DNA from 2 places in the Nesterenkonia sp. HG001 genome. Region 1 is predicted to be linked to the other one. Evidence: predicted binding sites of a transcription regulator. Region 1 holds the regulator's gene; the other holds the start of a gene.
What was found. Region 1 encodes LexA, which represses DNA repair genes until DNA is damaged. Its sites were predicted from a motif close to TCGAACANNTGTTCGA; they were not measured.
Positions count from the first base shown of each region.

Region 2: the regulator LexA is predicted to act here: its motif matches at 1,524-1,539, upstream of uvrA (excinuclease ABC subunit UvrA).

Region 1 covers NZ_JAOSZD010000001.1:139,957-144,165, forward strand. The annotation lists gene ODE13_RS00610 (histidinol-phosphate transaminase) at 1-292, opposite strand, end outside; gene ODE13_RS00615 (LysM peptidoglycan-binding domain-containing protein) at 381-791, opposite strand; gene lexA (transcriptional repressor LexA) at 1,090-1,878, shown strand; gene ODE13_RS00625 (ATP-dependent DNA helicase) at 1,904-3,949, opposite strand; gene hflX (GTPase HflX) at 3,946-4,209, opposite strand, start outside.
Region 2 covers NZ_JAOSZD010000005.1:234,137-238,345, reverse strand. The annotation lists gene ODE13_RS10660 (MBL fold metallo-hydrolase) at 1-621, opposite strand, end outside; gene ODE13_RS10655 (HAD hydrolase-like protein) at 632-1,465, opposite strand; gene uvrA (excinuclease ABC subunit UvrA) at 1,682-4,209, shown strand, end outside.

The DNA of each region.
Region 1 (4,209 bases):
GGCCCAGGTAGTCGGCGAGCTTCTCGCGCAGCCGGGTGAACTCGCGGTCCGGGTAACGGTTCAGGGACTGTGCGGCGAGCCGGACCTCTGTGGTGATCGCGTCCACGACGTCCGCGGGGACGTCATAGGTGGTCTCGTTGACGTTGAGCATGGCCCGCACGGTCAGCTGCGGGGCCCCGTAGGGCTCCTGCCCGCGCAGCTCATCCCGGAGGGGCAGCCGCGCCAGACGATCTGATCGGTCAGGGTTCTCCGTCGTCGGCGTCGCGCCGGCCCCGTTCTGCTGAGGTTTCACGCGCCCATCCTACTCGCGGAGCTGGGCCCGCCCCCACCGTGGAGCCTGAGCTTGACGCAGTGCGTCACGCCCATCGGCCACAGGACGATCAGTCCAGCACCGGAACGTGGAGGGTCTGCCCCGGGTGCAGCTCCGAGGAGGAGAGGTCGTTCAGCTCCGCGATCTGCCCGATGAGGACCTGGACGTCTTCGCCGGAGTCCAGCTCCGAGGCGACGCTCCAGAGCGTGTCCCCGGGGGCGACCGTGACCTCGACGGCCTCCACACCTGCGGGCTCTTGGCTCGAGGCCTGGGCCATGTTGGCGAAGCTGCCGGCCAGCAGCGCGAGTCCGACCAGGGCGGCGGCCAGCAGAGTGAGCGCCGGCAGGCCGATGAGCAGCAGCCGCCCCCGACGAGTCAGGGTCATGCCGGAACGCCCGAGAGCGACCGAGGCAAGGGGGCCGGATGCGTGAGCCGCACCGGAGACCGGACGGGCGGTGAAGGAGGTGTGCGAGTGACGCATGGGGAAGAACCTCTCTCGTACTGACTGTGGCATCGAAGACTCTTCGAAGCTGTGTTCTATTTCTAGCACACATGTTCGACGCGGGACCAGACATGCGTTCGAATATGCTGGCCCCGGGCGCCCGGTTCCCGTAGCCTGAGCCACATGTTCGAACCGAGTTTCGGATGCGATGTTCGATCGGGCGTCCATGTCGGAGAGTCCATCAGGACCCTCTGACATGAACTGCACGTTCTGGGCCTCGTGACGTTCCGGAGTCGGCCGCGAACCCGATGAGACCCTGCGGAGAGAGGCGTGAGACATGGCCGTGGAGAAGCGACCTGCTGAGAACAACCTGCCGCGGGACCGGACGCATGGGGAGGCTCCCCGCCTGACCGAGCGGCAGCGCGGCATCGTCGATGTGATCCAGCAGTCCCTCGCCGAGCGCAGCTATCCTCCGTCGATGCGTGAGATCGGGGACGCCTGCGGCCTCGCGTCGCTGTCCTCGGTGACGCATCAGCTCGCTCGTCTCCAGCAGATGGGCTACCTGAGCAGAGTCCCGGGGAAGCCGCGCGCCATGGAGGTCATCCGTGACTCCTCAGGCCGCCTCCTGGCCGCTGAGGGTCCCACTGACGCGGAGCAGACCTCCCCGGCTTCAGAGGGGCCGGCGGAGCGCCGCCGCGCCGTGGACAGCGCCGTGGTGGACCTGGACGCCTATCGCGAGCAGTCCGACAGCCGGACCGCTGACATCCCGGTGGTCGGGCGCATCGCCGCCGGCGGCCCGATCCTGGCCGAGCAGCATGTGGAGGACGTGATGCCTCTGCCCCGCCAGCTCACCGGAGAGGGTGAGCTGTTCATGCTCCAGGTCCGTGGTGACTCGATGATTGAGGCCGGCATCTTCGAGGACGACTGGGTGGTGGTCCGCCGGCAGCATACGGCGGAGAACGGCGACATCGTCGCAGCGCTGCTCGACGATGAGGCCACGGTGAAGACCCTGCGCCGTCGCGACGGGCACCAGTGGCTGCTGCCGCAGAACCGCAGCTACGAGCCGATCCTCGGCGACGAGGCGACCATCATGGGCCGGGTCGTCACCGTGCTGCGCAGCCTCTGACCCAAGGACGGAGGTCCGCGCGGACTCAGCCCTCGCTGGACTGGTGGTCCGCCAACCTGCGGAGCGCGCCTCGAGCGATGTCTCCGCTGACCGTGGGCCAGAAGTCCGGCATGGACTTCTTCAGGAAGCCCCCGTAACGCGCCGTGGCCAGCCGGGAGTCCAGGATGGCCAGCACTCCCCTGTCTTCGGCGCTGCGGATCAGCCGCCCCGCGCCCTGGGCCAGTCGCGTGGCGGCGTGAGTGGCGGCCACCTGCATGAAGCCGTTGCCTCCGTGGCGCGCCACCTCCTGGGTGCGCGCGCTCATCAGCGGATCGTCGGGTCGGGGGAAGGGGATCCTGTCGATCGCCACGAGTCGGCAGGATCGGCCCGGGACGTCGACACCCTGCCAGAGGCCCATGGTGCCGAACAGGCAGGTCTCCTCGTCCGCGGCGAACTCCCGCACCAGTGACGACATCGTGGCGTCTCCCTGACAGAGGATCGGCACGTCCAGCCGCTCACGCAGGTCCTCGGCCGCCTCCTCCGCCGCACGGCGCGAGGAGAACAGCGCCAGCGTCGCCCCGCGTGAGGCCTCGATGAGCTCAGCAAGCTCATCACGCTGCTGGTCGGCGGTCTTCAGCGACGGAGCCGGCAGATGCTTCGCCACATAGAGCACCCCCTGTTTCGGGTACTCGAATGGGCTGCCGACGTCGACGCCATCCCAGGCAGGGGCTTTCTCCCCACCCAGCCCCAGCGCGCCGGCGACGGGTTCGAAGCTGTCTCCGATGGTGAGCGTCGCCGAGGTCAGGATCACAGTCCTGTCACCGAAGAGTCCCTCGCGGAGCCGTCCGGCCACCGAGGTGGGAGCCACGTTCACGACCGGCGGCTCGGTGATGTCGGCCTCGCGGTATCCCACTCCTGGGGTGAAGCTTCCAGGTCTGGTCAGCCAGATGACGTCCGGGGTCTCCGGAGACTGCAGCATCCGTTCCGCGGTCTCCTGGACCGCCTGCACCCGGGCCCGAGCCGTGGAGCGACCGGTGTCGCCGTCGGAGTCTCCGGAGGGCTTGCTGTCCGAGAGGGCCGTGCGGGCCGCGTTGCGGGCGATCTCGAGGGCCTGGGTCTGCTGAGGGTCCAGCCCACGTGCCAGCAGTCCGGACTCCTTGGCGTGGAAGGCGGCGTCGACGGCGATGGCCGCAGCCTGCAGATCCTCCCCGCTGAGCGACGTGTGCCGGCGCAGCGAGTTCGCCGCCGTCTGGATCATCTGCGCAGACAGCTGCGCTGTGACGGCGGAGGTCACCCGGTCAGCGAGCTCATGGGCCTCGTCGATGATGACCGCGTCATGTTCGGGCAGCACCTGCAGACCCTCGAAGGCGTCGATGGCCAGCATCGCGTGATTGGTGACCACGAGATCAGCGTCCACAGCACGCTCGCGGGCGAGCTCGGAGAAGCACTCCGAGGCCATCGGGCATCGTCGCGGTCCGATGCAGTCCACAGCATTGACCGAGACCTGCCGCCAGGCCTTGTCCGAGACCCCCTCAGGGAGGTCATCACGATCTCCCGTCTCCGTCTCCTCGGCCCACTCGCGCAGCCGCACGACCTCCCGACCCAACCGAGAGCCGGGCTCCGGGGCGGATTCACCGGCGGGCTCGTCGCCGAAGGAGAACAGCGCCTGCTCCTCATCCTCCTGAGGGAACCCGCCCTCGAGCTTGTGCTTGCAGAGGTAGTTGGCACGCCCCTTGACCAGGGCGATGCTGACCCCCTGGTCAAGCTCGTCCCCCAGCTGCTCCAGCAGGCGCGGCAGGTCCCGGCCCATGATCTGCGCCTGCAGCGCCAGGGTCGCCGTAGAGATCAGCACCGGACGCTCGCTGTCCAGCGCATGCACGACGGCGGGCACCAGGTAGGCCAGTGACTTGCCCGTCCCGGTGCCCGCCTGCACGAGGAGGTGCCGCCGCCGTCGCAGGGCATGGTCGACATGGCGTGCCATGTCGACCTGACCTTCCCGATGCACGCCGCCCATAGCGGTCACGGCGTGCTCGAGCAACGTGGTCGACCGCAGATGCCCGGTGGACTGGGTGGTCGGCGCCTCCGCGCTCATGCAGCGCCCGGCTCGTCCGTCGCCTCGGCGTCAGCGTCCGGATCTTCAGCGTCCGGATCTTCAGAGGGCGCTTCCCCCAAAGCGGTGTGACCACCGGCCACGACGTGCTCCTGCAGCTCGGCGGCCAGCTCCGGCCGGACCCGCACGCTCATCCGGGTGCCCTCGGCCTGATACTCGGTGCTCAGGATCTCTGCATCGGAGCCGTGCAGCCGAGAGACGAGGTCCCCGGCGGCGTAGGGCACCAGCAGCTCCAGCGCCAC
Region 2 (4,209 bases), on a different contig from region 1:
GGCGCCGAGCGTCGTGGGGTCGCCGTGTCCGGGATGGATGACCGTGTCATCAGGAAAGGCTTCGAAGAGCCTGGACTCGACATCGTCGATGAGTGAGGCGAAGTCCGCGTCGCTGTCGGTCTTGCCGACGCCTCCGGGGAACAGCGAGTCGCCGGTGAAGATGTGGGTGGGTCCGTCCTCGACCGGATAGACGAAGGCCACTGAACCAGGGGTATGGCCGCGCAGCTGGATGACGTCCAGCCCGATGCCGTCGTACTCGACGAGGTCGCCGTGGGCCAGACGACGATCGATGTGCACGCCCTGCGCCTCTTCGACGGCGTGAGCGTCATCCTCTCCCGCAGCGGTCTCCACGCCCTGGGCGACTGCGGAGAGCGCGCGGACGTGGTCCCAGTGCCGGTGCGTGGTCAGCACAGCCCGCAGCTGGGGCGCGCAGGGCGTGTCCGCGGCAGCCGCGGCCAGCATCGTGCGGATCGCCTCGGCGTCGTCGGCGGCATCAATGAGCACCTGGACCCCCGACTTCTTCGCCGTGAGCAGGTAGACGTTGTTGCTCATCTCGGAGACCGCGATGCGGCGGACGGTGATCGCCGGGAGGTCGTGGATCAGTGAGCTGTCGGTGGCCATGAGGGACAGTCTATGGTCTGCTCTCGGTCAGATGCCATGACGCCGTCGGGCCTCGCGCCGCCTCGGGCATGCGGCCGCCGGTCGCACCGCTGAGGACGCCGTCGAGCACAGCGTCCAGGGCGGTGCGCAGGCCGGCGGCATCCTTGACGACGATCTGGGCCCCGGCCTCCTCGAGCTCGCCGACGGGCGCGTATCCCCAGCGCACGCCGATGCACGGGATGCCGTGGGCCTGGGCGCCCTCCACGTCGAAGACGCGGTCGCCGACCATCGCCCTCGGCACGGGGTTCGGCCCCAGGTTCTCCGCCCCCAAGTTCAGTGCCTGCAGCGCGGCCGCGAGGATGGGCCCCTTGCCGCTGTGCGGGATCGACTCGTCCGGGTGGGAGCCGGAGATGGCGTCGAAGGCCGTCGCCAGGCCCTGGACCTCCAGGAGCCGCTCGGCCAGCGGCTGCGGCTTGGAGGTGGCCACGGCGAGGGCCGCTCCGGCCGCGCGCAGCTCGCCGAGCAGCTCGCGGATCCCCGGATAGACCGTGGAGGCGGCCATTCCTCGCGCGAGGTACTCCTGCCGGTAGTGCTCCACGATGCCGGGCAGCTGGGACTCGCGAACCTCGGGCAGCGAGAGCAGGCTCTCGGCCAGCGGCGGACCGACCATCGCGTCCAGGACTGCAGGCTCCGGGACAGGGATGCCGTGGGCCTTCAGCGCGGCGGCGATCCCTCCCGTGATGGCACCGCCGGGGTCCACCAGGGTGCCGTCGAGGTCGAAGAGCACAACGGCGGCGGGTGTCGGTGCGGGAGCGTCGGGAGGCGCGGGGGCATCGGTGCCGGAAGAGGGCGTCAGGTCGTCCATGCCCCCATCCTCTCAGCACCGATGTCGGGGCTTCGGTGCCGTGGTCGGTCCACCAGGATCGAATATTTGTTCGATCGCGCCAACGGGCATAGACTAGTGCGCGTGTCTGAGCGATTTGCCGAGGTCCACGGCGCAGTGATCGAATCCGTCGACGACTATTACAGCCGGGGTCAGCGCCGGAAGGCCGGTGCCAACGGGACGATCGGTCGTGCCGAGGTGGACCGCATCGTCGTCCAGGGGGCGCGCGAGCACAACCTCCACGACGTCGGCGTGGAGCTGCCCCGCAACGCGTTCATCGTCTTCACCGGGCTCTCCGGGTCGGGGAAGTCGTCGTTGGCCTTCGACACGATCTTCGCCGAGGGTCAGCGCCGGTACGTCGAGTCGCTCTCGGCCTACGCGCGCATGTTCCTGGGGCGGGTGGACAAGCCCGACGTCGACTTCATCGAAGGGCTCTCCCCGGCGGTCTCCATCGACCAGAAGTCCACTTCGCGGAACCCTCGCTCCACGGTGGGCACCGTCACGGAGATCCACGACTATCTGCGCCTGCTCTGGGCGCGCATCGGCGTGCCCCACTGCCCGGTCTGCGGCGAGACCATCGAGCGGCAGACCCCGCAGCAGATCGTGGACCAGATCCTCGACCTTCCCGAGCGCTCCCGGTTCCAGGTGCTGGCACCGGTGGTCCGCGGTCGCAAGGGAGAGTTCAAGGACCTCTTCCGGGACCTCGCCGGCCAGGGCTTCGCGCGCGCCGTCGTCGACGGCGAGACCGTCCAGCTCAACGAGCCGCCGGTCCTGGAGAAGCAGATCAAGCACCACATCGACGTCGTGGTGGACCGCCTCGTCATCCGCGAAGGGATGCGCCAGCGGCTCACCGACTCGATCGAGACCGCGCTGCGATTGGCCGAGGGCCGCGTCGTGGTGGACCTGGTGGACCTCGCCGCCGACGGGACTCCGGAGGATCCGGAACGGGTCCCCGAGGGGCTCGTCGGCCCGAAGCAGCGCAGCTTCTCCGAACACCTGGCCTGCCCGAACGAGCACCCGCTGCCCATCGATGAGATCGAGCCGCGCTCCTTCTCCTTCAACTCGCCGTTCGGCGCCTGCCAGACCTGCTCCGGCATCGGCTCCCGGCTCGAGGTGGATGAGGAGCTCGTCATCCCCGACGACACCCTGTCACTGCAGGACGGAGCGATCGCGCCGTGGAACCGCGGCAAGGCCTCCAGCGAGTACTGGATGCGGCTCATCCGGGCCCTGGCGGAGGAGCTCGAGTTCTCCGTGACCGTCCCCTGGCAGGAGCTGCCGAAGAAGGCGCGCACGGCGCTGCTGCAGGGGCGCAACCACAAGGTCGTGGTGCAGTACCGCAACCGCTTCGGCCGGGAGCGCAAGTACTCCACCGGCTTCGAGGGCGTGCTCTCCTACCTGCACCGCAAGTATGAGGAGACCGAGTCGGACAACGCCCGGGACCACTACGAGCAGTACATGCGGCAGGTGCCGTGTCCGGCCTGCGACGGTCAGCGGCTGAACCCGGCCTCCCTCTCGGTGCTCATCGAGGGGCGCTCCATCGCCGAGGTCTCTCGCCGACCGCTCGAGGAGGTCGTCGAGTTCTTCGCCACGCTCAGCCTCTCGGCGCGGGACGCCACGATCGCCGAACAGGTCCTCAAGGAGATCCTGGCTCGGCTGAACTTCCTGCTCGACGTGGGCCTGGGCTACCTCAACCTGGAACGCGCCGCCGGCACGCTCTCCGGCGGAGAGGCCCAGCGCATCCGGCTGGCCACACAGATCGGCTCCGGACTCGTGGGCGTGCTCTACGTGCTCGACGAGCCCTCCATCGGCCTGCACCAGCGTGACAACAGCCGGCTCATCGGCACGCTCACCCGGCTGCGGGATCTCGGCAACACGCTCATCGTCGTGGAGCACGACGAGGACACGATCGCCGAGGCCGACTGGGTCGTGGACATCGGCCCGGGAGCGGGGGAGCGCGGCGGTCGTATCGTGCACTCCGGCTCCGTGGAGCGGCTGAAGGCCAATGAAGACTCCATCACCGGGGACTATCTGGCGGGCCGCCGGACCATCGCCGTGCCCGCACAGCGGCGCCCGCTCGACACGGAGCGCATGCTGCGCATCGTCGAGGCCCATGAGAACAACCTGGCCGACGTCAGCGTGGACCTCCCGCTCGGCGTCTTCTTGGCGGTCACCGGGGTCTCCGGCTCGGGCAAGTCGACCCTGATCAATGAGATCCTCTACAAGTCTTTGGCGAATCGGCTCAACAACGCCCGTCAGGTGCCGGGCCGTCATCGTCGGATCGACGGGGTCGACCACCTCGACAAGGTCATCCATGTCGACCAGAGTCCGATCGGGCGCACCCCGCGCTCGAATCCGGCCACCTACACCGGCGTGTTCGACCACATCCGCAAGCTCTTCGCCGAGACCCAGGAGGCCAAGACGCGCGGCTACCAGCCGGGGAGGTTCTCCTTCAACATCAAGGGCGGCCGCTGCGAGGCCTGCTCGGGCGACGGGACGCTGAAGATCGAGATGAACTTCCTCCCCGACGTCTACGTCCCCTGCGAGGTCTGCCAGGGAGCCCGGTACAACCGGGAGACCCTGGAGGTCCACTACAAGGGCAGGAACATCGCCGAGGTCCTCGCCATGCCGATCGAGGAGGCCGCTGAGTTCTTCTCCGCGTTCGCGCCGATCGCCCGGCACCTCACCACCCTGGTCGACGTCGGACTGGGATACGTACGCCTCGGTCA